DNA from 3 places in the Actinomadura sp. 9N407 genome. Region 2 is predicted to be linked to each of the others. Evidence: riboswitches for the same ligand, from Rfam matches in the RefSeq annotation. Region 2 holds a riboswitch; each other region holds the start of a gene.
What was found. A riboswitch is a leader RNA that binds a small molecule or an ion and turns the genes downstream of it on or off. The one in region 2 is predicted to bind S-adenosylmethionine.

Region 1: linked by a shared signal. The riboswitch ahead of ACH34Q_RS40760 (GNAT family N-acetyltransferase) and the one ahead of ACH34Q_RS12540 (aminotransferase class V-fold PLP-dependent enzyme) in region 2 are both predicted to bind S-adenosylmethionine.
Region 3: linked by a shared signal. The riboswitch ahead of thrC (threonine synthase) and the one ahead of ACH34Q_RS12540 (aminotransferase class V-fold PLP-dependent enzyme) in region 2 are both predicted to bind S-adenosylmethionine.

Annotation. Positions count from the first base shown of each region.
Region 1 covers NZ_JBIRAW010000040.1:54,544-64,217, reverse strand. Annotated here, with positions in the region: gene ACH34Q_RS40790 (ARPP-2 domain-containing protein) at 1-713, opposite strand, end outside; gene ACH34Q_RS40785 (hypothetical protein) at 710-2,158, opposite strand; gene ACH34Q_RS40780 (VOC family protein) at 2,372-2,752, opposite strand; gene ACH34Q_RS40775 (TetR/AcrR family transcriptional regulator) at 2,754-3,485, opposite strand; gene ACH34Q_RS40770 (acyl-CoA dehydrogenase family protein) at 3,536-4,828, opposite strand; gene ACH34Q_RS40765 (phosphotransferase family protein) at 4,986-6,062, shown strand; SAM riboswitch class I at 6,128-6,214, shown strand; gene ACH34Q_RS40760 (GNAT family N-acetyltransferase) at 6,224-6,862, shown strand; gene ACH34Q_RS40755 (DUF3592 domain-containing protein) at 6,847-7,245, opposite strand; gene ACH34Q_RS40750 (SDR family NAD(P)-dependent oxidoreductase) at 7,299-7,868, opposite strand; gene ACH34Q_RS40745 (DUF2625 family protein) at 8,090-8,797, shown strand; gene ACH34Q_RS40740 (hypothetical protein) at 8,799-9,170, opposite strand; gene ACH34Q_RS40735 (TIGR03621 family F420-dependent LLM class oxidoreductase) at 9,277-9,674, shown strand, end outside.
Region 2 covers NZ_JBIRAW010000006.1:274,386-284,059, reverse strand. Annotated here, with positions in the region: gene ACH34Q_RS12545 (SseB family protein) at 1-2,332, opposite strand, end outside; gene ACH34Q_RS12540 (aminotransferase class V-fold PLP-dependent enzyme) at 2,512-3,843, opposite strand; SAM riboswitch class IV at 3,900-4,015, opposite strand; gene ACH34Q_RS12535 (hypothetical protein) at 4,067-4,447, shown strand; gene ACH34Q_RS12530 (transglycosylase domain-containing protein) at 4,556-7,168, opposite strand; gene ACH34Q_RS12525 (FKBP-type peptidyl-prolyl cis-trans isomerase) at 7,553-8,692, opposite strand; gene ACH34Q_RS12520 (hypothetical protein) at 8,933-9,674, opposite strand, start outside.
Region 3 covers NZ_JBIRAW010000031.1:122,684-132,357, reverse strand. Annotated here, with positions in the region: gene ACH34Q_RS36435 (hypothetical protein) at 1-215, opposite strand, end outside; gene ACH34Q_RS36430 (hypothetical protein) at 457-753, opposite strand; gene ACH34Q_RS36425 (hypothetical protein) at 1,005-1,268, shown strand; gene ACH34Q_RS36420 (nucleotidyltransferase domain-containing protein) at 1,329-1,952, opposite strand; gene ACH34Q_RS36415 (MoaD/ThiS family protein) at 2,038-2,316, opposite strand; gene thrC (threonine synthase) at 2,357-3,622, opposite strand; SAM riboswitch class I at 3,638-3,779, opposite strand; gene ACH34Q_RS36405 (cation diffusion facilitator family transporter) at 4,195-5,121, opposite strand; gene ACH34Q_RS36400 (trehalose-6-phosphate synthase) at 5,218-6,717, shown strand; gene ACH34Q_RS36395 (sulfotransferase family protein) at 6,755-7,807, opposite strand; gene ACH34Q_RS36390 (RNA polymerase sigma factor) at 7,980-8,531, opposite strand; gene ACH34Q_RS36385 (serine/threonine-protein kinase) at 8,588-9,674, shown strand, end outside.

The sequences.
Region 1 (9,674 bases), on a different contig from region 2:
GAACGCACACCGCTGCCGTCGATGCGTACCTTCATGTCGTCGGACGGAAGCGTGAGCAGCCCGTACTGGTAGATCTGCTCACCGAAGAGGTCCTGCACGAGGGTCGCGTGCAGGGCCCGGTAGTCGTCGGGGTGCGGGACGACGAACGCGCTGGCCAGGGCGTCGGCGACGTACACCATGACGCCGCACTGCCCGGGGTACGTCTCGAAGATGCCGAGCGCGTCCTCCAGGCCCTGGACGTACATCCCCAGGTAGGTCTCCTCGGAGCGGGGCGACAGGCCGCGGGCGAGGGCGCGCTGCGACCACTCCTCCCAGGCGATCTCCGGGCCGCCGAAGTGCAGCGCGAGGTAGCCCTCGACGGCCAGGTGCAGGGGCAGGAAGCGGAGCCGGTCCCTGGCCACCCGCCGGGTCATCCGGCGCCGTACCTTGATCCGCATGCGGGCGGGCGCCGTGCCCTGGTCGTCCTTCACCAGCATCCGGGTGCCGTACGACGCGGCGGGCTCGCCGTCCTTCTGCCACGTCGCGACGAAGGCGTGCGGGATGTAGGCGGTGTAGGCGGTACCGTCGCCGACGTCCACGACGGACGGGTCGTCGTACACGCGGCGGTGCAGCCGCAGGTTCGGGACCGGCTCGTCCCGGACGAGCGGCACCAGCCGGATGGACCCCCACGTCTGCGCGGGACGCGTCGTCAGCCCGTCGAGCGAGAGGTTCACCGCCGGCCTCCTGCCGTGAAGCGGGCGGTCCGCTCACCGAGGTAGGCGCGGACGTCGTCCAGGCCGGTCCGGCCCTCGGCGAAGCCGGCCAGCTCGATCAGGGTGGGCAGGTCCTCGGCGTCGCGGACGCCCGCCGTGGGCACGGTCGGGGTGAGCCGGCGCACGTCGAAGTCGTCGGCGTCGTACACCGGGTTGAGATGGGTGATCGTGACCTTGCGGTCCGGGTCGAGGCGGGTACGCCAGACGCGCAGCACCTCGGCGGCGAGGCCGGGCGGCGCGTTGTCCCAGCCGTCGGAGACGATGATGAGGCGTTCGGGCCCGGTGTCGAGCGCGTCCAGGATCCGTTCGCCCAGGGGCGTGGGCCCCAGCGGGTAGAGCAGCAGCTCGTCGGCGCGCCCGGAGGTCCACAGCGGGGTGTAGCGGGCGGCGAGGGCCTGCAGCAGGTAGTGGCAGGCCAGCGCGACCGCCAGCGGGCGGCGGCGCTTCTGCCCGGAGCCGGTGGTGGAGAAGCTGTCGTCCAGGACGGCCGCGACGTGCCCCCACCGGCCGGCCAGCGGCCCGGCCGACTTGCGTGCGGCGGCGCGCAGGGCCGTGGTCAGCTCCTCGCGGCGCTCGGCGCGGGTGTCCAGGGGCAGCGCCAGGGCGTACGTGGCGAGCCTGGTGAGCGGCATCCCCGACAGGTCGGTACGGACGTTGCCGGCGGGCTTGCGCACGCGCGTGCTCCCCTGCACGTACGCGTTCTCCTGGAGGCGGAGCCGTTCGAGCCGGGTCATCTGGGGCTCGATGCGCTCCAGGAAGACCTCGCGCGGGATGCCGTGCTTGCTCGCGAAGCCCTCCGCGACCGTGTAGGGCAGCCGGTAGAGCGCGGCCTGCTCGTAGTGGGCGCGGCGCCAGGTCTCGAACATCGGCGTCCGGTACGAGCCGCGGCTGTGCGGGGCGAAGAGGAAGGTCCCCAGCTCGCCCTCCACGCGCAGGTGCGCGTGCCGGATCATGTCCTTGACCGCGCCCCGGTACTTGACCGCGTCGAACGCGGGATCGGTCCGCGAGGCCAGCCAGTCGCGCTGGATGGCGCGGGTGCGGCGGTTGTTCACGCCGGCGCGGCGCAGGTCGCGGAACAGCCGCAGGACGCGGTGCTGCGGGAGCCGCGCGAGCCGGGCCGCGATCAGCAGCCCCTCCTCGCGCCGCCGCTCGCGGTCCGCCTCGGCGGCGTGCACGAGCAGGTTGCGGACGATCATCGCCGCGTTGTGGTCGTTGATGTCGAGCGCGAGGACGGCGGCGTACAGGTCGCGGTAGCCGTAGAGCATGTACTCGTGCAGGAACTCCAGTGAGAGCCCCTGGTCGCCGCCGTCGTGGTGGAACTCGCGCTGGCCGGTGGAGGTGATCGCGGCGTTGACGAACATCAGCACGTCCTCGCACGCGACCAGGTCCGCCAGCGTCTCGCCCATCGCCCCGCGCTCCCCCGGCCGCCCCGGTCCCAGTGATCCGGGGTGCCGGCCGGGGAATGGGGGCGCGAACGGCGAATCATCGCTGTAAAGGCGGGTTCCGGAAGTCGCACCGAAGTCCCGCGGCCGGCATCCGCACGGTAGCAGGAGGAAGCAGAGCGTCTCCGCCCATTTTCCCGTGGTCGTACGGACGGGCCGGGGACCGGCGAGGGGCGGCTAGGGCCGGTACGTACCGAAGTACCAGGGGTTGCCCTCCAGGTCGCGGGCGGCGTACTCCCGCGACCCGTACGGCTGGTCGGTGAGCTCCCTGATGATCTCGGCCCCGGCCGCCTTGGCCCGGTCGTGGTGCGCGTCCGGGTCGTCCACCGCGACGTACATCCCGGCGTTCCCGGCGCCCGCGCTGGCTCCCTTGCCGACCTCGGAGAGCATGAGGATGCCGGTGTCGTAGCGCATCTCGATGTGCACCATCCGGCCCTGCTCGTCCTTGTGGACCTCGTGCTGCTCGAAGCCGAAAGCGCGCTCCAGCCAGTCCATGGCCTTGGCCGGATCGCGGTAGTCGACGATCGGGTAGAACGTTCGCCTGGGCGTGTCGGTCATGTCATCCTCCCTGGTCATCGGGCGGTTCCCCGTGAGTGACATGCCCAGTCTGCGGCGCTCCGCCGGCCCCGGTCTTGGAAAAATGTGACCCGTCACCGCCGCGGGCGGCGTCGCGCTCGGCGGCCAGGCCGCGCGTCTCCGCCGACACCGGGGCGGCCAGGATGGCGGTGACCACGTCGGTCAGGTAGCTGGTGAACAGCCGGTCGTCGGTACGCGGCCCGGACCGGGCCCGGCGGCCCAGCTCGATCGAGGCGTACAGCAGCGCGGTGAACCGCCGGTGCAGCCGCGCCGCGTCCGCCTCCAGCAGCGGCAGTACCAGCGCGCGCCAGCGGTACATGCTGTCCTTCGGGTCCTCCAGCGCGGCGGCCGAGACGACCACGTCCGGGCGGTTGAGCGCGTCCGCCCAGATCTGCAGGAAGTCCCGGCCGCCCTCGTCCCGCAGCAGCGCCGCCAGCGGCCGTACCAGCGCCCCGGCCAGTGCCCGCACGTCGTCCTCGCGCGCCGCCTCGTAGGCGTCCAGCAGGGCGTGCCGGCGCGCGTCGACCTCCGGCCGGTACCGGGCGAAGACGGCGCGGACGATCCCCGCGCGGTCCCCGAAGTGGTACTGGACGGCGGTGGCGTTGCGCGCCCCCGCGGCCTGGTTGATCTCGCGGAGGCTGACCGCGTCCAGGCCGCGCCGGGCGTACAGGTGCTGGGCGGCGTCCAGCAGCCGCTCGCGGGTCGCGTTGGTCACTCGTCCCCTGTCACTGGTCGGCCCGCCCCATCACTCGCAGGACGGCACGGTCACTCGTTGGCCAGCTCGTTCTCGAGCGCGGCGGCGTAGCGCTCGCGGGCCGCCTCGCGGCGGGTGGGCAGGTGGCCGCTCGGCCACAATCCTTCCACCGGCTCGTAGTCGCGCAGGATCTGCCGGGCCACGGTGATCTTGTGGACCTCGGTGGGCCCGTCGGCGATGGCCAGCGCCTGCGCGCCCAGCATCATGCCGGCGAACGGCATCTCACCCGACACGCCGAGTGCGCCGTGCAGATGCATCGCCCGCTGGACGACATCGTGGAACACCTTGGGCATGGCGGCCTTGACGGCGGCGATGTCCTTGCGTACCAGCTTGTAGTCCTGGTGCTTGTCGATCAGCCAGGCGGTGCGCAGCACCAGCAGCCGGAACTGCTCCACCTCGATCCAGCTGTCGGCGATCTTCTCCTGGGTCATCTGCAGCTTGGCCAGTGCCCCGTACCTCGTCTTGCGGCTCACCGCGCGCTCGCACATCATGTCGAACGCCTTGCGCACCTGCGCGATCGTCCGCATGGCGTGGTGGATGCGGCCGCCGCCGAGCCGGGTCTGGGCGATCACGAACGCGCCGCCCTCGGCACCGAGCAGGTTCTCGGCGGGCACCCGGACGTCCTCGTACCGCAGGTAGCCGTGCGAGCCCTCGCGCTCGCCGCCGACGCCCACGTTCCGGACGATCGTCAGCCCGGGCGTGCCGGCCGGGACGATGAACATCGACATGCCCTCGTACGCGCTGACGTCCGGGTTCGTCACGGCCATCACGATGATGAACGCGGCGTGCTTGGCGTTGGAGGAGAACCACTTCTCGCCGTTGATCACCCAGCCGTCGCCGTCGCGCACGGCGCGGGTGGTGAACAGCGTCGGGTCGGCGCCGCCGTGCGGCTCGGTCATCGAGTACGAGGAGGAGATCTCGCCGTCCAGCAGCGGCGCGAGGTAGCGCTCCTTCTGCTCCTCGGTGCCGAAGTGGGCGATGATCTCGGCGTTGCCGGAGTCGGGCGCCTGGCAGCCGAACACCGAGGGCGCGAAGCGGGAGCGGCCCAGGATCTCGTTCAGCAGCGCGAGCTTGACCTGGCCGAAGCCCTGCCCGCCCAGCTCGGGGCCGAGGTGGCAGGCCCACAGGCCCTTCTCCTTCACCTGCAGCTGCAGCGGCCGCACCAGCTGCTTGAAGCGGGGGTCGGTCTTGTCGTACGGGTCGCCCAGGACCAGGTCGAGGGGCTCGACCTCCTCCCGGACGAAGGTGTCGGCCCAGTCGAGCAGCTTCTGGTACTCGGGGTCGGTGTCGAAGTCCCATGCCATGGCGGTCTCCTCGGCGTCGCGGGCGGCGTACACCGCCGATAATGCGCCTACTACAAGGATTAATGCAAGTGCATCACTGTTACTCTCCGGCACAACCCTGTTCGAGGGGTTCGAGGGTTCGTGGTTCATGAGTCCGAGGGTTCGAGGGAGAGCGACCGTGCAGCAGCCCGCAGAGATCGAGCGCGAGCTCGTGGACTTCGACGTGCTCGCCGGGTGGATGGCGGAGCGCGGCCTGCCCGAAGGCCCGTTCGAAGACGTCACCCTGCTGTCCGGCGGGACCCAGAACGTCCTGCTGCGCTTCCGCCGGGGCGGCCGCGGCTACGTGCTGCGCCGCGGTCCCCGGCACCTGCGCGCCCGTACCAACGACGTGCTCCGCCGCGAGGCGCGCGTGCTCGCGGCCCTCGACGGCACCGACGTGCCCGCCCCGCGCATCATCGCCGACTGCCCGGACGAGAACGTCATGAACGGCGCCGTCTTCTACCTGATGACGCCGGTCGACGGCTTCAACGCCTCGGTCACGCTGCCCGAGCCGCACGCCTCGGACGCGGCGATCCGCCGCGAGATGGGCCTGAACGCCGCCCGCGCCCTGTCCGCCCTGGGCGCCGTCGACCACGAGGCCGTGGGCCTGGCCGACTTCGGCAAGCCCGAGGGGTTCCTGGAGCGCCAGGTCGGCCGCTGGATGTCGGAACTGGACGGCTACGGCGCCCTCGACGGCTACCCGGGCCCCGACATCCCGGGCCTGGACCGCGTCGCGGCCTGGCTGGAGGCCGGCCGTCCCAAGACCTGGCGCCCGGGCATCCTGCACGGCGACTACCACCTGGCCAACCTCATGTACTCCTCAAGCGGCCCCCAGGTGGCGGCGATCGTCGACTGGGAGATGTGCACGATCGGCGACCCGCTGCTCGACCTCGGCTGGCTGCTGGCCACCTGGCCCGCGCAGGGCGACATGAGCGACATGCTGGCCGGCCCGCTCGGCGAGGCCGGCGGCCTGCCCGGCCCCGGCGAGCTCGTGACCGCCTACGCCGAGCGCGCCGGGGCCGCCAAGGGCCGCGACCTGGCGTCCATCACCTGGTACGCGGTCCTGGCCTGCTTCAAGCTCGGCATCGTCCTGGAGGGCACCCACGCCCGCGCGTTCGCCGGCAAGGCACCCAAGGAGACCGGCGACATGCTGCACACCATCACCCTCGGCCTGTTCCGCCGCGCCGAGGCCTTCATCGCCGCCGAGGAATCCTGACGGCTCGGCGCGCGCCTTGATCAATCGCCTTGACGGCGGCGGAGTCCGCCCGCGAGGATCGGTGGCGTTCATCCAGAGGACCCGAGGGACCTGGCCCCGAGACGGTCCGGCAACCTGCCACGGCAAGGTGCCACTGCCAGGAACGATGAGGAGCTGACGCCATGGGCACCTGGTTCGACGTACCCGTCCTCGAAGGTTCTCTCGTCAGGCTCGAGCCGCTGTCCCTGGACCATGTGGACGACCTGGCCCTGGCGGCGGAAGAGGATCGCGGCAGCTACGCGTTCACGCTCGTGCCCCGCGCCGGCGAGGTCACGGCCTTCGTGCGGGCCCACTTCGCGCGGGCGGAGCAAGGGGTCGTTCCGTTCGCGCAGGTCCGCCGGGCGGACGGCCGCGCCGTGGGCTGCACGGCGTACCTGGACCCCCGGTACTGGCCGGGCCGCGACGAGCTGCGCGCCGTCGAGATCGGCTTCACCTGGCTCGGCGCGTCCGGGCAGGGCTCGGGCATCAACGCCGAGGCGAAGCTGCTGCTGATGGGCCACGCCTTCGAGGCCCTCCGGGTGGAACGGGTCGACCTCAAGACCGATGCCCGCAACGAGCGGTCACGGCGGGCCATCCAGGCCCTCGGCGCCACCTTCGAAGGGGTGCTGCGGAGCTGGGGGGTGTCGTGGGCGCCGGGCGAGGACGGCCGGCTGCGGGACTCGGCGATGTACTCGGTGATCGCCTCGGAGTGGCCCGCGGTCAAGGCGCGCCTGGCCGGACGGCTCGAGGCCAAGGACGCGGACCGTCACATGTCCAGGTAGTTCAGGAGCGCGATCCCGGCGCCGACGGCGATGAACAGCGGGGCACCGACCAGGAGCAGGAACAGGTGGACGCCGATGCGCTCGCCGGTGCGTTCGGGCCGCTTGGGGTCGTACACGACGGTGACCTGCCGGCCGACCTTCGGACCGGGGAACGAGTGCACCGAGCTGGTGGCCTCGACGGTGCGGCCGTCCTCGGTGGTGAAGCGGACGACGCCGGAGCGGCTCACCACTCCGGGCCGGGTCGCCGCGGCGTCCGTACGGCCGGCGACGACGCCGGGTACGCGCGGCCCGCGCAGCTGCAGGCGGATCTTGGCCACCAGCATCGAGACGCCCGCGTACGCGACGTAGAGGCCGATCGCGACGCCGATCCAGTGCACGTCCATCCGCGGCAGTCCCTTCGTCGGTTCAAGGCATACCGGACGGCGCGGCGGGAGCGCTACCGCAACAGCAATTCCGGGGCGCGGCGCGTGGCCGCGAGGACGCCGGTGAGGGCGCGGTCGACCGGGACGACCTCGCAGCGGATGCCGTACTCGGCGAGTTCCACGTCCAGGCAGCGGGTGAACTGTGCGGCCGTGGCAGTGGAGGCCGCGCAGGGTGTCAGGCGGGCGCGCGGGACGCGGGCGCCCTCCGCGGCGACGGTGACGATCGAGCCGGTACGGCGCGGGACCATCCGGCGGGCGACGGCGCGGGAGACCAGGAAGACGCCGGTCGCGTTCACCGTGAGGGAGCGCTCGATGCCGGCGACGTTGACCAGGAGGCCGATCGGGCCGAGCTCGCGTTCGGCGCGTTCGACGGCGTCCTCGACCGCGTCGCCGTCGAAGACGTCGGCCGTGCAGGCGATCGCGCGGTCGAGTCCGGCGGCCACCGCGCGGGCGGCCGCGGCGTCGCGGTCCAGCACGGCGACCCGCGCTCCGGCGGCGGCCAGGGTACGGGCGACGGCGGCGCCGACGCCGCGGCCGGCCCCGGTGACCAGGGCGGCCGTCCCTGCGAGCGCGGTCCGGTCCATGAGGCTCCTCCACGCGAGTCGGTTCACGTTGGCACAGGCAGGTGGGGCAGAAAGTTAGGCAGACCTAAGTAAGGCATACCTAACCAATCCTGAAACCGGTGCGCGCGTCAAGGGGCGACGCGCCCGGACATCGAGGACGTTCCACGCCCATGCCGGGCATCTGACAAGATCGCCGGAATGGCTGCACGCCATCCCGGCCCCGATGGGAGGACGTACGACCTGTGAGTGATCTCCGCTCGGCCGCCGAGCTCAAGGACGTCGCCGATCCCGCCTGGCCGGAGCTGCGCGAGCTGCTCGGCCGCACCGACGGCCACCAGACCGCCGAGATCCTGCCCATCGGGCCGGAGGCCGGCGAGGAGGCCCTGCGCGGGATCCAGGTCAGCGCCGGCTCGTACCTGGGAGCGCTCGCCCTGCACACCGGCGGCGCCCTGGTCGCGAACGGATGGGTGCGGGTGCTGGGCGGCGGCTTCCCCGAACGCGGGCTGCCGAGCCTCGCCGAGGCCAATCCCGCGCTCGCCGTACGCGGCGGGCCCGCTCCCCCGCTGCTGGTCGGGTACGACGTGCTGGGCGGGCGGTTCGAGGTCAACGGCTCCGATCCGGCCGCCGACGGCCGTCCGGGCGAGCCGGGGCAGGTGTGCTACTTCGAGCCCGAGAGCCTGGAGTGGAAGCTCCTCAAGACCCCGCAGCGCGTCTTCGGGCACAGCATGTGGCTGCGCTTCCTCATCCTCGGCAACCTCTCCGACTTCTACTGGACGCTGCAGTGGCCGGGCTGGGAGGACGACATCGCCGGCCTCCGCCACGACGAGGGCATGAGCTTCTACCCGCCGCTCCCCACGCTGAAGGGCGCCGAGGAGATCGCCGCCGCCGACCGCAGGCCCGTCCCGGTCGGCGAGCTGTTCGGCATGTACGAGGACCTGCGAAACGCCTGAGTCAGGGCGCCTCGCCCGCGAGCTTCCGTTCGCGCGCCACTTCGTGCGCCTCCAGGCCCCAGTGGCCCTCGTTGCGGCGCTGCTCGGCCTGCTGCTCGATCCAGCGGTTGTGGGTCTCCCAGGCGGTCTGCTTGCTCGTGCCCATGGCCCGGCCGATCTGCGACCAGGAGGCCCCGGCCTCGCGCGCGGTGCGTACCGAGAGCTGGCGGCCGTAGCGCGCCTTGTGGGCGATGACCTCACCCAGGGTGATCAGCTCGAGGGCCTCGGCCTTGCCGAGCGGCCGGTCGGCGAACGCGTCGTGCTCGCGCAGCTCCTCGAACCTGGCCACGGCGGTCCGCAGCGTCAGCGCGGTGTCCAGCTCATCGGGTGACATGCCCCCATCCTTGCGTCAGGACCACCTGACGTCAAGTCGCCCTGACGAACCCTCATGTCGGATTCCCGCCAGCGTGGCACGCGCGCCGGCGGGCAGGCTGGGGCCCATGAGCAAGCGCTTCCGATTCGGCGTCGTCGGCGAGTCGGTCCGTACGGCCTCGGAGCTGACCGCCCTGGCGCTGCGGGCCGAGGAACTCGGGTACGCGACGCTGACGCTGCGGGACCACTTCGTGGCCGAGCCGTTCGGCGACCAGCTCGCCCCGATGCCCGCCCTCACCGCCGCCGCCTGCGCCACCCGCACGCTGCGCGTCGGGACGCTGGTCCTGGGCAACGACTACCGGCACCCGGTCATGCTCGCCAAGGAGGCCGCCACCCTCGATCACCTGTCGGGCGGGCGGTTCGAGCTGGGCATCGGCGCGGGCTGGGCGCGCGAGGAGTACGAGGCGGCCGGGATGCCGTTCGAACCGGCGGGTGTACGGGTGGGGCGCCTGGAGGAGGCGCTCCA
Region 2 (9,674 bases):
GCACCAGGACGTTGGCCGCGAGCAGGATGCGCAGGAAGGCGTCGGAGTCGCCGGCGAGCGCGGCCTCGTACAGCTCCTGGTCGATCCGGTTGCCCGGCTCGAACTCCGGCTCCGGAGGCCGTTCCGCCGGAGGTTCCTCGGCACGGATCGGCTCGGTGGGCGTCGGCTGGGCGGGGAGGGGATGCGGCGCGGGCGGCTCAGGGACGTCGTCCGGCGCGGCTTCCGGCGCCGGAGCGGGCGCAGGCGCGGGCGCCTGGGCCGGCGCCGGGGGTGCTTCCTGGACGGCTTCGGGAGCCGGGGCCGGAGCGGGCACGGACGGGGGCGGCGCCGCGTCGGTACGGGGCGTACCGCGGAGCGCGCGGACCTGGTCGCCGGGCATCGTGGCGTCGATGGGCGTGCCGGGGTTGAGGACGAGCGTCCATTCGCTGTCCGGCCACGCGGTCACCATCTCCTGCAGGCTGGGCATCACGAACCGCGACGACCCGATCGCCTCGTTCATCCACTTGAGCGAGGTGAACAGCTGGATCGAGACCTTGCCGTGCACCTCGACCGGTCCCCACGGGAACTCGGGGTCGTCCGGCGCGATGCCCCACGGCGTCTCCTGCTCGGCCGGGACGAGGACCTGGGCGCTGAGCAGGATCGTGAAGAACGCGTCGGTGTCGCGGCGCAGGGCGGCGTCCAGGAGGCGCTGCTCCACGTCGTTCTGCGGCTCGATGCCGTCGGCCATCCGCCGGGCGGCCCGCTGGTCGGCCCAGGTGGCCAGGCCGGGAAGCTGCTCGGCCAGGATCGTGCCGCCGGCCGGGGAGCCGGAGTTGATCGCCAGTGCCTCGCCGCGGCCCGGCCAGTAGCGCAGCACCACGGTGAACGGCAGCTTGATGAACTCGCTGCCGGTACCGGTGGCTGCCGCGGCCTCGACCAGGCGCTCCGGCGACGTGAACACCGGGATGACGGTCGTTCCGTCCACGTCGCTGGTCTGCCACGGGAAGCCGGGGCGGCCGGGACGCAGCGTGTAGTCCATGTCCTCGGGGACCGGCAGCAGGACCTCGGCGTCGGCCAGCGACTGCAGGAAGAGGTCGTGGTCGTTGCCGGCGGCGGCGCGCAGCAGCGCCCGTTCCACCTCGTTGGCCGGCTGGAACTCGGGCCGGCGCTCCTTATGAGGCAGCTCCTTGTGCTGCTCCTGGAGCTCCTCCCACGGCGCCGCGTCCGTTCCCGTGCCTTCCGGTACGGCCGGGTTGTCGAGACGCGTCACGTCGGCCTTGGGCGGCGTGGAGGTGTCGGCGTCGAGGGCCGCGGCGACCCCACCCTCGGGCAGTTGCGACTCGTCGTCGGCCTGCGCGGGCGCGGGCGGAGGAGCGGGCGCGGGCGCCTCGTTCGCCGCCGGTACGTCGGCGGGGCGCGGGGCCACCGGCATGTCGGTCGCGGGCTGGTCCTGAGGCGGTGCGGCGTGCTTGCCCGGTCCCTTGCTCGCCGAGTGCGCCGCATTGCGCGACGCGGGCGGCGGAGGCGTTCCGGGCAGCGTCGGCATGGCGCGCGTGGCGTCCGCCGGGCCGGCGTCGTGCACCTGGCCGTCGGGGTTCCCCCGTATGGCGGGGAGGTCGTTCATGGTGGGGGAGGGGTCGTCGGGTACGGCGGACGGCCCGGCCACGACCTCATCGGCGTTCGTGGACGGCTCCTTGGGGCCGCTGAACGCGTCCTGCGGATGAGCGGCCATTCCCTGGGCCGCCGGAGCCGGAGCCTGGACCGGGGGCGAGTGCGGGTGCTGCGGCGAGGCGGCCCCGTCCCGCACGTCCGCGGGAAGGGAGTGGGCACCCGTACCGTGAGCGGCCTGTGGCGGCGCTGGAACGGTCTCGGCGCCGTACGCGCGGAGGCCGCGGCCCGCCTGGGGCGGCCTGCTGTCGCCGTCCACGACCTGCCTGATGAACCAGGACGGAAGGCGCGCCTCGATGGGCAGCCCGGGACCGTCCCCGCCGTTGGCCGGCAGGTCGACCGCCAGCCACCAGCGGGCGTCCGGCCACGACTCGGCGAGGTCGGTGAACCTGAGCCTCAGGTAGTGCCGGTACGCCGGTCCGAGGCATTCGCGCATCGCGTCCGCCGAGGTGTAGGCCAGCACGTGGGTGCGGCCGTCCTCCTCCTGGACCGGCCAGCTGGGCTGCGCCTGCCCGCCGACCACCTCATCGGCGAGGTCGGGTGGGACGGGGATCACCAGTTCGCTCCCGGCGAGGAGGCGGAAGTACGCCTCCTGGTCCCCGTTCCGCACCGCCTCCTGCAGCCGGCGCTCGAGCTCCGACGTGGGTCGCCACGCGTCGGCCACGGTCGCCACCCCCTGTTTCATCCCGTGCCGCCTTCATCCCCGGTCGCGCCGGGAAACCCGGCGAGGCCCATCCTGCCCGTCCCGGGCCCCGTGACCGGGCTCTTGACGCGTAAGTTACGGACGCGCCTACGCTACATGGACGAACCAGGCCAAAGTGTCCGTTCAATGGCCTGGCCGGCGGGCGGACGGGACCGTGCCCGCTACGCGCGGGCCTCGCGCGACAGCCGTCCGAGCGCGTCCAGCAGCCGGTCGACGTGCTCGTCCGTCGTCCCGATGCCGAAGCTCGCCCGTACCGCCGTCGCCCCCGCCTCCACCGGCCCCCGCACGGCGCCGAGCAGGTGCCGAACGAAGGGGTGGGCACAGAACTTCCCGTCCCGGACACCGATGCCATAGGTCCCCGACAGGGTAAGCGCAGTGTCCCGCGCGTTCCAGCCGTCCACGATGAACGACACGATTCCCACCCGCGGGTTACGGCCGTCCCAGAGTGTGAGTTCATGCACGCCGGGAAGAGCCGCGATGCCCCGGCGCAACCTGGCCAGCAGGCGCTCCTCCTCCCGGATCAGCGCGTCCCAGCCGGTCGCCGCCAGGGCGTCGCAGGCGGCGGCGAGGGCCAGGGCGCCCAGGACGTTCGGCGTCCCCGCCTCGTGCCGCTGCTGCGCGTCGGCGGACCAGCGGGTGGTGTCGCCATGGCCGGTGACCGAGGCGCTGGCGCCACCGCCCTTGAGGTACGGGGCGGCCGCGCGCAGCCAGTCGGACCGGCCCGCCAGCACGCCCGCCCCGAACGGCGCGTACAGCTTGTGCCCGGAGAACGCGACGTAGTCCAGGCCGAGCGCGGTCATGTCGAGCGGCCGGTGCGGGACGAGCTGGGCCGCGTCGACGGCGATGCGGGCGCCGTTCCGCCGGGCCGTCTCCGCCAGCTCGGCGATCGGCCAGATCTCGCCGGTGACGTTGGACGCGGCGGTCACGACCAGCAGCCGCGGCCCGGCCGGAGCGTCCCGCAGCGCGCGGTCGGCGGCGGCGACGGCCTCGCCCGGAGTCGCCGGGGCGGGCAGCCGTACGGCGCGCTTCCAGGGCAGCAGGGACGCGTGGTGCTCGGTCTCGAACACCACGACGGTCGTGCCGGGCGGCGTGGCGTGGGCGAGGAGGTTCATGGCGTCGGTCGTGTTCCGCGTGAAGACGACCGCGTCGCGCTGCCACACGCCCAGGAAGCCGCGTACGGTCTCCCGCGCGTCCTCGTACGCCTGTGTGGTGACCTGCGACGCGTACCCGGCCCCGCGGTGCACGCTGCTGTAGAGGGGCAGCGCACGGGTGACGGCCTCGTGCACCGCCTCCAGACACGGCGCGCTGGCGGCGTAGTCGAAGTTCGCGTACGCGACACCGCCCCCGCCGTCCAGCGGGACGATCGCGTCGGTGCCGATGACGCGCGGCGCGATCTCCGGAGCGGTAGCGTCGGCGTTCCGCGCGAGCGACGGTGCCGGGTCCGGTACGGGGACGGGACGGGTGGTGAGCGTTGCGGTACCGGCAGGAGACATGCGGACGGCCCTCCTCAGGGTCCAGGGACCCCGTGAGGCGTACGGCCACAGAGCGGGATCCGCGCTTGCCGGAACGCGGTGTACGTCCGGCCAGGTCCTCACCCGGGGCACCCCATCGCGGACGAAGGGTTGCCGGCCAGCAAGCCGGGGCTTGACGCTGGCACTCATGACCTAGTGCGGAATCATATGACACATGCCGACGGGGATGAAATGGGAGGGTGCGATGCGACGCGAGGTGGTTCGGGCGTTCACCGGGGGAGCGCTGATGCTCGGGGCCTCGGGTCTGCTGGGCGGCTGCGGCCTGCTGGGCGGTAACACCGACCAGATCTGTGCCGACACGAAGAAGGCGTTCCAGCAGTACGTCACCCAGGTGAGGAGCGTTTCCGCGGCCGATCCCGCGCAGTGGAAGCAGCCCACCGAGCAGTTGGCCGGCCGCATCGACGGGCTGGCCGCCAAGGCCGAGGACGCGGAGCTGAAGAAGGCGCTCAAGACCGAGGCCGGCAGCCTGCGCCAGGCCGCCACCACGATCGGCACGGGCGACGCGGCCCAGCTCAACAGCGTGATCTCCAAGACCCCCCAGCGAATCGGCAAGGCCTGCGCGTGACCGTTCCTTAGCAGGCGCGACTCTTCAGCAGGCACGACCCGCGTTGCCAGACGAGCAGGGGCCCGGCGCTGTCGCGCCGGGCCCCTGCTCGTCTGTTTCCGTGTTCGCCTACGGCTCGCGGGTCAGGCCGCGTTGGGGGTCGCCGCCTCCGCCTCCCCCTCCGCCGCCTCCGTTACCGGGGTCGCCCGGATCGCCGGGGTCGGGGTCTCCGGGGTCGCCCGGGTCAGGCGGCAGCGGGAGCTCCGGACCGGGATCGCCGCCGCCCGGAGGCGGCGTCGTCGGGTCGGGCTCTTCCGGACCCGGCGGCCGGGTCGGCCCCGGACGGGTCGGGGACGGATCGTCGGACCGGTTGGACGGCCGCCCGGTGTAGCCGCCGGGCCTCGACGACGGCGACCCGAACGACTTGGGCGAGTAGTTCTCGGCGTTGACGGCGTCGGACATGAAGGTCCGCCACATCTGCGCAGGCAGCTGCCCGCCGTACGCCCCGTACCCGGGGATGTTCAGCGGCTTGCGGTCGCTGCGGAACATCGACACCGACGTGGACATCTGCGGGATGAACCCGTTGAACCAGATGGCGCGGCCCTCGTCGGTGGTACCGGTCTTGCCCGCCACGTCCCGGCCGTCGGCCAGCTGCGCGCCGGTCCCCGTACCGGCGCGGACCACCTGGGTCATCGCGTACGTGGCGTCCCGCGCGACCTGCTCGCTGAAGACGCGCTTGCCCTTCTCGCTGAACTTGCGGGTGTGCTGGTCGCCGTCGGTGACCGACTTCACCACGTAGGGGGTGTGGTAAACGCCTTCGTTGGCGAACGTCGCGTACACCGCGGCCTGCTGGACGGGATGGACCGAGATGACGCCCAGCGGGAAGGTGGGGGCGGTGTTGGCGCCGTTGGCCGTGAGCTGGTCCTTGCCGATGCCCAGTTTCACGGCCATCTCGGTCACCTTGTCGAGGCCGATCTTCTGCCCGATGTTGACGTAGGCGGTGTTGACCGAGTTCTGCGTCGCGCCGACCAGGTTGACCTGGCCGAAGCTGCGGCCGTCGTTGTTCTTCACCGGGGTGCCGCCGTAGTACTGCGGCGACGAGCCGTCGACGGAGTCGTACAGCTTCATGCCGTCGTCGAGCGCGGCCGCCAGCACGATGGGCTTGAACCCGGACCCGGCCTGGGCCCAGTCGCCGAACGTACTGCTCAGCGCCTCCTTGAGGTAGTCGCGACCGCCGTAGAAGGCGGCCACCTGCCCGGTCTCCGGATCGACCGACACCATCCCGGTGCGGATCTTCTTGCTCATCCCGTCCGGGGCGTTGCTCGTCACCGCGCGCTTGGCGGCGTCCATCAACGGCTTGTCGAAGGTGGTGGTGATCTTCAGCCCGCTGCGGTTGATCTCGTCCTCGGTATAGCCGCGGCGGTCGATCAGCTCCTTCTTGGCCACATTGACCATGTAGCCCTTCTGGCCCTTGAAGATATTGGTGATCTTCTGCTTGGTCGGCATCGGGAACGTCATCCGGGCGGCCTCGGCCTCGGAGACCGCGCCGTTCTCGACCATGTTGCCGACCACGGACCGCCAGCGCTGCTCGACATAGGCCTGGTTGTCGGTGCGCGGCTCGGCGAAGTTGCTCGGCTGCTGGATCGCCGCCGCCAGATAGGCGCCCTGCGCGGGGGTGAGCTCGCTCACGTCCTGGTCGTAGTACGCCTTGGCGGCGGCCTGGACGCCGTACGCGTCGCGGCCGAAGTAGATCGTGTTGAGATACTGCTCGAGGATCCAGTCCTTCGGCTTCTCCCGGCCGACCTTCAGCGCGACCATGATCTCCTTGAGCTTGCGGGAGACCGAGCGTTCCTTGCCGATTCCGCCGTAGTAATTGCGGACCATCTGCTGCGTGATGGTGGAGCCGCCCTGCAGCTGCTCACCGGTGGCCGTGGACCAGAACGCCCGGACGGTGCCCCGTACCGAGACCCCGGGATCCTCGTAGAAGCTCTGGTTCTCGGCCGCGATCACCGCGTTCCGGACGCCCTCGGGGATCTTGTCGATCGGTACGGCGTCCCGGTTGACGCCGGTCTTCGCGATCACCGTCTTGCCGTCGGCGTAGTAGTAGGTCGGCCCCTGCGCGACGGCCTCCTGCTGCGGCGAGGGGACCGGGGTGAAGATGTAGGCCACCCCGAACGCGACCACGCCGAACCCGATCAGCGCGAGCATGGTGAACAGCGCGCGCCGCCCGTACCGTGCCGCGCGGGTCCGCTCCTTCTTGGGTCGCTTGCCGCCATCGCCCTTGCCCGTGGTGTTCTTCACGCCGGCGTCCTCGCTGGGAGTGGACGGGACGGGGGGAACGGGGGGAACCGCGGCCGCCACGGTGGCGTCGGCGGCGTCGGTCTCGGTCTCGGGGGCGGTCTCGGCCTCGTCGGTGACCAGGGCTTCTTCGACCGTGGGCGCGGGATCGGCGGGGGCGTCGCCCTCGGGCGCGTCGTTCGTTTCCGCGGCCTCGACGCCGAACTCGGCGTCGGTGTCGGTGTCGGGCTCGTCCGCGGCCCCGATCGCCTCGACCTCGGCCTCGACCTCGGCCTCAGGCTCGACCTCGACCTCGGCCTCGGCCTCGGGCACGGTCGCGGGTTCGACCTCGGCTTCGGCCTCGGTCGCGGGTTCGGAATCGGAATCGGAGGCGGTCTCGGGCTCGGTCTCGGCGGGCGTTCCGGTATCGGTCTCGCTGGCGCTGGGGACGCCGTTCTCGTTCATGTTCGCGGCGCTGCCGTCATTCTCGGATTGATGGGATTTGTCGGTTTCGGGGGCGGAGCCATTCGCCGGGGGCGGCGGATCGCCGGACGTGGCCGCGGATCCGGCCGCCGGTGTCCCGTCGGGCGCGCGGCCTTCCGGGCTCTCATCGCTACTGCTCACAAGCCCCCCGTGATTTCTTCGTGACCGACGATACCCGAGGGGTTCGATGGTTCCGGCGGGTCAATGGACACTCCCATGGCTCCCATTAGAAAGACGAACTGGACGCCCGAACGGTTGTCCCGTCGAAATCGCGAATGCGCGGGTTCGCTCTGGAATGCCGAACGGCGGGCCATCCGGATGGGATGCCCCGCCGTTCGCGCATCATGCCGTGGCGCTAGACGCCGGTCACTTGGGCATGACGCCGAGGATGTCGGCCACGAACACCACGTGGTCATCGCCCTTGATCCCGGCCTCGGGCTGGCCGGCCTTGCCGTACCCGTCCTTGGGCGGCAGGACGAGCAGCACCCGGCTGCCGATCTTCTTGCCCTGCAGGCCCTTGAAGAAGCCGGTCATGCCCTGGGTGGAGGCCAGCGGGAACGGGGCGGGGACGCCGTCGTCCCAGCTGGAGTCGAACTCCTTGCCGTTCCGCCAGACCAGGCCCTTGTACTTGACGATCGCCGTGTCGTCCTTGGTGGTCTCCCGGCCGCCGCCCTCGATGAGGGTCTCGACCTTCATCTTCTCCGGCGGGTCCGCCTTCGGGATGGTGACCTTCGGGCCCTTGCCGGCCTCGACGGGCCCGATCGCGGGTAGGTCCTTGTCGTCCTGCTCCTTCGGGGTGCCCTTGGCCTCGGCGTTCTTGGGGTAGGCCTCCAGCAGGTCGGCGACGAAGACCACCGAGTCGTTCGCGGTCAGGCCGAGCTGCTCGCCCTGCTTGCCGAAGCCGTCCTTCGGCGGGATCTCAATGATCACCCGACTGCCGGCGGTCTGCCCCACCAGGCCCTTGTCCAGGCCCTTGAGCGGGGTCTTGCCGAGCGTCATCATCATGGTCTGCTGGCCGGCCGGCTGCTCCCAGGAGGACTCCAGCTTCTTGTTGGAGCTCTCGTCCGCCTTCTCGTCGGTGCCCTTGGACCACTGGAAGAAGGTGTACTTGGCGATCGCGGTGTCGCCGGTGGCGAGCTTGTGCCCCTTGCCCTTGATCGCAGTGTCGACGTCCAGCTTGCCGCTCGGGACGAGGTCCTTGGGAATGCGGACCTTGGGTGCCTGGCCGAGCGCGCCGGTGGCCGTGATCACGGGGCCGGGCCGGGTCACGTACCACGTGGTGCCGCCCGCGATGGCCAGGACCGCGACCACCGCCACGGCGATCCCGATGCGGCGCTGCTTCTTGGCCTGCGCGGCGGTCTTGCCCGACGGGCGGGGACCGCGGCTGCGGTTGGCTCCGCTGATCCCGTGCGGCTTGAACTCCGGGCTGCGGATGTTCTTGGCGGCCGGCAGCTTGGCTGTGGCCTTGACCGCGCGCTCACCCCGGGGCTTGTCTTCGTCGGACATTTTTCCTCACTCGCTCCGGGTTCGACGACACCAAGGTCACACCCTGCCACTGCGGACCTAAGGAGGCTGTGAAAACAGGGCAAAGAAGACCGGCCCCTGAAATCTACCGGTCCTGTGGAGCCCACCGGCAAGCAAGTGTGGTCGAGACGGGCCGGTCTGTCATCTCGGCTCGCCCGCCCGTCCCGGCGGCCCGGCCGCTCCGATCATGGTCCGCGCCCTCCGTCGGCTCGGGCCGGGCGGTCAGCTCGGGCCGTTCCAGGGCAGGACGTCGTCGATCCCGCTGGCGCCGCGAAGGCGGCGGGGGAGGGTGTGGGACGGCGGTTCCGGAACGAGGGCCATGCCCTGGCCCGGTTCCTGGTCACCGAAGCGCACCAGGCCGTCCTCCGCCAGCGTGGCCAGGTCGTTCATCACGGAGTAGAGGCCGCGGCCCAGGGCGAAGGCGATGTCCCGCGCGGTGCGGCGGCCGTTGACCTTGGTGAGGACGTCGCCGCGCGGTGTGCCGGTGTCCTGGTCCACGGCCGGGGGAGCCGGGAGCGGGCGGGCGGTGATCTCCACGCCGGACTCGCGCCACCGGGTGGCCGCGGCCAGCCTGCGGGTGGTCTCGCGGACGACCCGTTCGGCCTCCAGGCCGGGTTCGGCGGGCAGCAGCGGCCCGATGTCGCCGTCGCCGTCCGGCTGGGCGGTGCAGGTACGGACGCCGAACAGGGCCATGGCGAAGAGGGCGTCCATGACCGCGACCTGGGTCAGGACCTGCAGGCCCGCGGTGCCCAGCAGGCCGCGTTCGACCAGTTCGGCGGGCATCCGCCCGTGGGGCGCGGCGGCGGCGAACGCCTCCGTCCAGTCGGCCTCGGAGATCCGGCCGGAACGCAGCAGCAGCGACTCCGGCCCGGGTGAGGCGGGGGTGGCGGCCGCGATGACCAGGCCGTCCCGCAAGGTCACGGTCCCGTCCTGCGCGCCCTCGATCCGGAGCGTTCCGGAGAAG
Region 3 (9,674 bases), on a different contig from region 2:
GATCCTCTGCGGTGTTCTCGTTCCTCTGCCTCTCTCGCCCTGACAGCAGCGATCGTGGAACGGACATCGAACGCCAGAAATATCGCTAGTGCCGCCACCGCTCCCACTGCGACCCACAGGCTGACCATGTCGTTGGCACCGGCGAGCGTGGCCGCCCCGTACACGACCGAGAACACCAGAGTGCCCAGAAGCAGAACGAACAGAACGAGAGCCACAGCGTCATCATAAAGAGGCGGCCCACACGCGAGACTTGCTCCTCGTGGGCAGAAGCGTGACCACGGGCACCGCCGCCATCGGGGCGCGGCACTCGCGTCGCTGCACCCGCCGTCCCGCCGCGTGGGCGTCGACCACCGACCGGCGGCCCAGACGGCCGCGCACCCCCGCCTAGCGCTGTACTTCGCGGCGGTGATCTAGCCGGCTGCAGTGAAGCGGAGCATCAGTCACCACGTCATGCCTCTAAAGCGATCGGATGGCCGCTTGGAGATCAGTCCCATAGGACCCCCAGCAGGCGATGGAACCGTCCGGTTGAAGGTCACCCATGTACCACTCACCTTCGATGCCGACGAGACAGAGGCCGTGGAACTGAAGGATCGTTTCGACCAGTTCAGGCCGTACGGGTTCGTAGGCGGGTTGGCCTCCGATCCGCTCCTCGACCAGTACGAGCCGTTCCGTCGGCAGCGCTGTGGCGCTGTCATCGCCTGACACGGCGCGTACTCGCTCGATCGTCCAGTCGACGGGGAGCGGTGAGGTCATCGGCACATGATCGCAGGCAAGGACGTGGCACGGTCGTACCCGAACCGCCGCGGCGAGCGGGGCGCAACTTGCTCCGGTACGGGTCAGTGTCGCCGCTGGTCGAGGACCGGACGTGGCTCGGGGGACCGATGTCCTCCTGGCCACCACCAGCGCGCATGCCGTCCGAACAGGGTGACGGCCGGAGGCTGCCATGAGCCGTTGCTGATGGACGCGTCCAGCCGGTACGCGCGCGGCGCGCTTAGACTCCGGGCATGGATCTCAGGGATGCGACGCGCATGGTCATGGCCGAGTCGGCTTCGTACCCGGAGTTGCTGAGGGTCAGCCGGCACACCTATGACGAGGTCGCCGCCGGGCGGAGCGCGGATCATTCGGCGCTGTCGTGGATGCTGAACGAGGCCGCGCGCAAGGGGCTGATCCCCGTTCTTGAGCGGAAGCACGGCCAGGCCGCCGTCAAGTCCATGGTGACCACGCTCGCCATGGAGATCGACCGGCAGGCTCCGGTCACCTCGTACTGAACGGTCAGCCCACGCCGCGAGGGGGCTGAGGGGCATCTCGCTCTTGTACGGCACCGGTCCTTATGAGCGAAGGCCCGACGGCCGGTAATGGTCACGGTGGGACGCGCGTACGAGGGGGAGCACTTCTTCCTCCAGGCGCCGGGATATGTGCAACCCGTAGCGAATCTCCAGCCGGTCGCGGGCGCGTATGAAGCGTTCCGCGGCTTCTTGGAGGGAGAGCGGTAGCGTTTCGATTCCGAGGGGCCTCAGGATGTGGTGGCTCATCCTGAGGAGTTCGCCGCGGATGCGGTCGGTCATACCGTGGCGGCACTTGCTGACGAGCCAAAGCGACCAGTCCCAGAAGTGCGCGTCGATCGCCGTGAGGGTGTCGGGGCCTACGCGCCAGGGCGGATTCCAGCTGCGCGGTACGTCGCGGAAGAGCAGGTCGACCTTGACGGGGCCCGGATAGATGAGGAGGTAACTCTCGCAGTCGCCGAGGGGGTCCCATTGGGCGGCGAGCGGTCCGTACGAGGCGGCCAGGGCGGGGAGGTCGGCGGCCACTTCGCCGAAGTCCTCGGCGGTGACGTGGAAATCCCAGTCGGACAGTTCGGTGGCGGTGCCGCGGGCGCGCGATCCGATGAGTTCGATCCGGCTCACCATGGGATGCGCCTCGACCGCCTCCGCGATTTTCTCGGCTGTTCCCATGCAGAGCCTCTTCCCGCTCCCCAGCATGGCAAAGCCCCCTTTTCCCGGCATTTACCGAGAAAAGGGGGCAAAGGGCCGAGCCCGATCAGCCGCCGGCGACGGCGGGGATGATCGAGATCTGGGCGCCCTCGGGCGTCGGGGTGTCCAGGCCGTCGGCGAACCGCACGTCCTCGTCACCCACGTACACGTTCACGAAGCGCCGGATCTTGCCGTTGTCGTCCAGCACGCGGGCGGCGATGCCGGGGTGGTTCGCCTCGAGGTCGGCCACCACCGCGCGCAGCGTGGCGCCCTCGGCCTTGACCTCCGAGGCGCCACCGGTGAGGGGACGCAGGATCGTCGGGATCCGCACGGAAACGGTGCTCATTGCTGCTGGCTCCAAGAATGCTCTGGGACGGACGTACGGGTCAGGCGAGGCCGGCGGCCCGGAAGGCCTCCAGCGTGGGAGCGATGTTCGCGCCCGGTCCCACCTGGGAGGAGATCGCGTCCAGGGTCTTGAGCCCGTCCCCGGAGTTGATGATCACGGTCTCGGCGGCCGGGTCGAGCGCGCCGCTGCCGATCAGCTTGCGCAGCGTGGCCACGGTGACCCCGCCCGCGGTCTCACCGAAGATGCCCTCGGTACGGGCCAGCAGCCGGATGCCCTCGACGACCTCTTCGTCGGTGACGTCCTCCACCGCGCCGCCCGTACGCCGGACGACGTCGAGCACGTACGGGCCGTCGGCCGGGTTGCCGATCGCCAGCGACTTGGCGATGGTGTCGGGCTTCACCGGCCGTACGACGTCGTGCCCGGCCTTGTAGGCGGCCGCGACCGGGTCGCAGCCGGCGGCCTGGGCACCGAAGACCTTGTACGGCTTGTCCTCGACCAGGCCGAGCTTGATGAACTCCTGGAAGGCCTTGTCGATCTTCGTCAGCTGGGAACCGGACGCGACCGGGATCACGATCTGGTCCGGCAGCCGCCAGCCGAGCTGCTCGGCGATCTCGTACCCGAGGGTCTTGGAGCCCTCGGCGTAGTACGGCCGGACGTTGACGTTGACGAACGCCCAGTCCTCCTGCTCGCCCGCGATCTCCGAGGCCAGCCGGTTGACGTCGTCGTAGTTGCCGTCGACCGTGATGAACGTCCCGCCGTACACCGCGGTCGTGATGATCTTCTGCTGCTCGAGGTCGGACGGCACGAACACCGCGCTGCGGATTCCCGCGCGCGCCGCCGCCGCGGCGACCGCGTTGGCCAGGTTGCCGGTGGACGGGCAGGCCAGCACCTTGAAGCCCAGCTCGCGCGCCGCCGCCAGCGCCACCGCGACCACGCGGTCCTTGAACGAGTGGGTCGGGTTGCCGCTGTCGTCCTTGACCCAGAGCCGCTCGAGCCCGAGCGACTCGGCGAGCTGGTCGGCGCGGACGAGGCGGGTGAGCCCCGGCTCGGTGTTGGGCGTCTCGGCGACCGTCGAGGGCACCGGCAGGAGCCCGCGGTAGCGCCAGATGTTCTGCGGTCCCGCCTCGATGCTCGCGCGGGTGATCCCGCTGAAGTCGTAGGCGATCTCGAGGGGCCCGAAACACTCTTCGCAAGCGTAGAACGGGCCGAGATCGCGGCGGCTCCCGCATTCGCGGCAGACCAGGGCCGTCGCGGGCCCGAGGTCGGGGCCGGACGAGAGGTTCGGGTTGGCAGGCGTGATTGCCATGGAGCGAGGCCTTTCTCCCCATCTTCCCTGTGCCACCTTGGTCACAGGCCGGAGTTGGCACCATCTCCTGATCGGCCTCGCAGGATCGCGAGCGCGTACGAATCAGTCGGTTGCCGGGGCTTCAACGGGCCGGTCCCTCCACCCCTCTTGATGAGCGCTATGAAGTTGTGTGTGAGTTGAGCTGGAAGACCGGCCCGAGGCCGCTGTGCTCCCTGCACCCCTCTTGATGAGCGCTATGAACGCTGCAGGACATTGATACCACCCGAACGCAGATGCGTTCTCCCTGGGCGGTATCGCGTCGTATGCGTGACTTTACATGACCTGCCCGGTTGCCGGACAGCTGGGTCTCGCCGTTTGAGACGTTACCCGACCGACGTGTAGATCACCCTCGCGCCCCCAGCCCCGCCCCCTGCTGAAGTTGTGACGGCCTCAAACGTTGCGATCGCGTCCGAAGGCAGGTTCGAGCGAAGCGAGAACCTGATCGCGAAGCGAGCCGCCAGGCGAGTTCGGAGCGATGCCAGCGATCGCCGCGTAGCCCGCCGAAGGAGGGCCGCCAGGCCCGACGCCAAGGGCTACGCCTTTAAAACCTGCGTCGGGTCGAGGAAGACATGGCGGACGAGGGGGATCCGCTCCTGCAGCAGGCGGTCGATCTCGCCCGCGATGTCCTCGGCCTCGTCGGCGCTGATGGTGTCGGAGAAGTTCACCTTGGCCGCGACGAGGATGTCGTCCGGGCCGAAGTGCATGGTGAACAGTTCCTGGACGCCGGTGACGCCGGGGGCGGAGGCGATCTCGGTACGGATCTCGCGCTGGACGGCGGGGGCCACGGACTGGCCGATCAGCAGGCTGCGGCTGTCGCGGCCGAGGGCGAAGGCCACCGCGACCAGCAGCAGGCCGATCATGACCGAGGCCAGGCCGTCCCAGAACGGGGAGCCGGTGATCTCGCGCAGCGCGAGTCCGGTGGCGGCGAAGGCGAGGCCGATCATCGCGGCGGAGTCCTCGAACAGGGCCGCCTTGAACGTGACGTCCGGGCTGTCGCGGACGTGTTCGACCAGACCGTGGTCGGTGTGCCGGTTCTCCCGGCGGGCCTGGGTCCAGGCGCGCAGCCAGGAGGTGCCCTCCAGGACGGCGGCCAGGCCGAGGACGGCGAAGGCGAGCCAGGCCTGCTCGCCGCCGCCGGGTTCCTTGCCGGTGATCGTCAGGATCCCCTCGAAGATCGAGTAGCCGCCGCCGGCGACGAAGATCCCGAACGCGGCGAGCAGCGACCAGAAGTAGCGCTCGTTGCCGTACCCGAACGGGTGCCTGCGGTCCGGCGGGCGGGCGCTGCGGTTCAGCGAGGCCAGGAGGAAGCCCTGGTTGAGGGTGTCGGCGACCGAGTGCGCGCCCTCTGCCAGCATCGCGCTCGATCCCGACAGCACGCCCGCGATCAGCTTGGTGACGGCCAGGATCAGGTTGGCCGTCCCCGCGACGAGGACGGTCTTGGTGGTCTCCGCCCGGCTCATCCGGCCCCGGTACCCGGCGAGGATCCCGGTAATCGGAGCCGCGAAATCACCCGGGTCACTTTGATGCGCCCCGTTCCCAACTGAGACCCTGCCGGTATGAGCCAAGTGCTGGTGGCGTCCAACCGTGGCCCGGTGTCGTTCTCTCAGTCCGATGACGGCGCGCTGACCATGCGCCGCGGCGCCGGCGGGCTGGTGTCCGGCCTCGCCGGGGTCACCGGCGCTCCCGGTGACCCGGGTGGCGCGGGCACCCGGACCGGGTCCGTACGTACCGTGGCGGAGGCCGGGGCACCGGACGTGCTGTGGGTGTGCGCGGCTCTCGGCGAGGCCGATCGTACGGCGGCGCGGCAGGCCCCGGACGGGCGGCTGGACCTGGCGGGGCACGACATCGGCGGGTCGGCCGTCCGGATGCTCGACATCCCCGCGGCGACGTTCCACCGCGCGTACAACGCCGTGGCCAACTCGACGCTGTGGTTCGTCCACCATCTGCTGTACGACACGCCCCGGGCACCGCACTTCGACGCGCGCGCGCGGCGCGACTGGCAGTCGTACGAGGCGTACAACGCGGCGTTCGCCGACGCGCTCGCCCGGGACGCGGCGCCCGGCGCCAAGGCCGCGATCCAGGACTACCACCTGTCGCTGGCACCCCGGATGCTCCGCGACAGGCGGCCGGATCTGAAGATCGTGCACTTCTCGCACACGCCGTGGGCGCCGCCCGAGTACTACCGGCTGCTGCCCGACGACATCGGCGAGCAGATCCTGGACGGCATCCTGGGCGCCGACCATGCCGGGTTCCTGACCGAACGCTGGGCCGAGGCGTTCCTGGACTGCTGCTGCGCGCTGCCCGGCGCCAAGGTGGACCGCGTGGCCCGTACGGTCACGCGGGGCGGGCATGTGACGACGATCGGCGTGTACGGGCTCGGGATCGACGGTGCTGCGCTGCGGCGGCGGGCCGCCGAGCCGGACGTCGCCGAACGGGCCCGGGCGCTGCGCGAGCAGGTGGGCGACCGGAAGCTGATCGTCCGGATCGACCGGACGGAGCTGTCCAAGAACATCGTGCGGGGCCTGGCCGCGTACCGGGAGATGCTGATCAACCATCCCGAGTGGCGCGGCCGGGTGGTGCAGCTGGCGTTCGCGTACCCGTCCCGGCACGATCTGCCCGAGTACCGCGACTACACCGATGCCGTACGGAAGGCGGCCGCGCAGATCACCGAGGAGTTCGGGACACCGGACTGGGATCCGCTGATCCTGCAGGTGAACGACGACTATCCGCGTTCACTGGCCGCGTACGGGATGGCGGACGTCCTGCTGGTCAACCCGATCCGCGACGGCATGAACCTCGTCGCCAAGGAGGGCCCGATCCTGGCGGAGCACGGCTGCGCGCTGGTGCTGTCGCGGGAGGCCGGGGCGGCGGCGGAGCTGGGCGAGGACGCCCTGCTGGTCAACCCGTACGACGTGTCGCAGACCGCGGCGGCGCTGCGCCGGGCCTTGCTGATGCCGCACAAGGAGCGCGTCGAACGCTGCGAGCGCCTCACGGCGGCGGCGACCGCCCTGCCGCCCCAGCAGTGGTTCGCCGACCAGCTCGCCGCATTGGACTGAGGCCGGCCAGGAGCAGGTCCGGCCAGAGCGGGTCCGGCTAGGACGAGGTCTTGTACGAGTCGGCCGCGAGCAGGCTGGCGACCGGGTTGGGCTCGTACCGGCGCTGCCAGCGGTCCTTCAGGTCGGCCTTGCGCACCGAGGCGCGGCGATGGGCGCCGGTCCTGGCGAGGCGGGCCAGGTGCCGGGGGCTCGGGCGGGCCGCGATCTCGCTCGGCTCGTAGCCGTACTCGCCGAGGCGGTCGCCGAACGCGTTCTCGGCGAGGCCGATCTCCCACGGCTCCAGGCGCTGGGCCCAGGAGCCGATCCGGCCCTGGCTGATGGCCGAGCGGGTGCGGTCATGCCAGCGCTTCTGCTTCGGTACGGTCTTCTCCGCGATGTCCTGGGGCTGCAGCATCGCCGGGTCGAAGTCCTCGCCGAGGAACGTGCAGAGCCGGATCAGCTCGTCCGCCGGGTCGGCCACGAGCCGCTCGTACTGCAGTTCGTAGTACGTGTCGGGGCCCAGCCGCGCGGCCAGCCGGTGGCCGGTGTCGATCGACTCCCGCCAGGCGCAGATGGCGTGGTAGACGTCCTGCTTGTACCAGGGCATCTCCAGCAACGAGGCGACGCAGTCGCGGCCGTCCCTGACCAGGTGCACGAACTGCGCGTCCGGGAACATCCGCAGCAGCGTGCCCGCGTGCCGGAAGTAGCTGGGCCGCTTGTCACCCCAGCGCGGCCGGCCGAAGCGGCGGGCGTACGCGCGGAAGACCAGGCCCACGGCCGAGCCCAGCGTGGGCGGGCCCTCGACGATCTCGGCGGCGACCTCGTCGGCGTCCAGGCCGAGATCGTGGAACTTGGTCTCCTTGCGGGTGGTGATCCACTCCGCCAGCACCCGCCTGTTGTCCCTGTCGGTGAGGTCACCGAATTCGCACCGCGACAGATAGGCCTGGAGCACGAACCGCGTCTCGGCGGGCACCGCGATCCGGGGATGGGAGTGCAGCATCAGCTGCAGCAGCGTGGTCCCCGACCGGGGGCATCCGATCACGAACAGCGGCCGGCCGGACGTACCGTCCCCACCGGCGGCCCTACCTGGCGACATGCGACCTGGTGACATGCACCGCATGCTGGCCGACGCGCCAGTGCCCCGCCCGCCGCCTAGGCGCACGGTTGCCGAGACATTACCGATGCTTGAACGCGCCTGACCCGGTCATGCCGCTTTCTGTACCGCCCGGGGCACGGGGCCCCGGGCGGGCAGGTGCCGGGCTCGTTCGGTGCCCGGCGGAGCGTCAGGTGTAGGACTCACCCAGCGTCTGGCGGACCTGCTTGCGGGCCTCGTGGATGCGGGACTTCACCGTGCCGAGCGGCAGGTTGAGCTGCGCGGCGATCTCGGCGTACTCCAGCTGGGACACATCGCGCAGCACCAGCGCCTGGATCAGGTCCGGCTTGCGGGCCTCCAGGTCCTCCATCGCGTCCAGAATGTCGACCCGCGAGCCCGCGATCACGCTCGTCCGGCGCGGATCGGGCCGCTGCTGCGGCAGCTCGCCCGCCTGCTCCACCGAGCGGCGCTTGAGCGACCGGTAGGTGGAACGGGCCGAGTTGGACACCACGACGTGCAGCCAGGTGCTGAACCTGGACCGCCCCTCGAAGCGGTGGATGTTGCGTGCCACCTGCAACAACGCGTCCTGGCAGGCCTCCTCCGCGTCCTGCCGGCAGGGCAGGAAGCGTGAACTGTGCCGCAGCACGTCGGGCTGGATCTTGGCGAGGAGCGCGTTCAGGGCGTCTTGATCGCCCTGGGCGGCCTTGACGGCCAGCTCCTCGGTTCTCTCATCGAATGCCATCGCCATGCCCCATGCTCGTTCGCGCACACTCCCCGTTTGTTGGGCATGATACGGGAGTGTCCTTCCCTCCAAGCGTCGGCCGTTACCGAATCGATCGCGTCCTCGGATCGGGGGCGTTCGCCTCCGTCTGGCTCGGCCATGACGAGGCGCTCGACTCGCAGGTCGCGATCAAGGTGCTCTCCGGCAGCCTCCTCGACGACCTCGACGTGCGCAATCGCTTCCTGGAAGAGGCGCGGATCCTGCGCCGGGCGGACTCGGCCCGGCTGGTCCGGGTCCACGACATCGGGGAGCTTCCGGACGGCCGCCCCTACTTCGTGATGTCGTACGCCGACCTCGGGACGCTGGCCGACCGGATGCGCGAGCGGCCACTTCCGGTCGCCCAGGCCATTGCGCTGGCCGAGGAGATCGCCTACGGGGTCGAGGTGATCAACACCCTCGGCGTGATCCACCGCGACCTCAAGCCGTCGAACGTGCTGTTCCAGTCGGCGCCGGACGGCGGCGAACGGCTGCTGATCGCCGATCTCGGCCTGGCCAAGGCCCTGGCGCACGCCTCCGGCGCGTTCACGCTCCCGGTCGGTACGCCCGGTTACATGTCGCCCGAGCAGGCCCGTTTCGGCGGCGGCCTCGACGTGCGCGCCGACGTGTACGGGCTGGGCGCCCTCACATACCACATGCTGACCGGCCGCCCACCCGGCCGGCCGCCGGTGCAGGAGCCGCCGAGCTCCCTCAGGGAAGGCGTCACGCCCGCGCTGGACCAGGTGGTGCTGCGCGCGATGGAGACGGAACGGGAGAAGCGCTGGGCGACCGCGGAGGCCTTCGCGGAGGCCCTGGCGACGCTGCGGCCGACCGGCATGCCCGGTGCGGCGAGCGCGGCCACGCCCCCCGCGCCTCCGCAGGCGCAGAGCCCGCCTCAGATCGAGCCTGACCAGACCATCCAGGACCAGTTCTATCCGGCCGATCCCGCTCGCTCTTACGCCCAGGGGCCGGGGCCCGGTGACGTTCCGCCTGCGCGTTCGCAGGCCGTCCCGCCTCAATCGAACACGGGCCCGCCGCCTTCCGGTTACGGGCCGGGGCCGGGGCCGTCTTCGCCGCAGAGCCCGGTCCAGCCGGAGCCACCGACGCGGGACGATCGGCCCGGCTCCC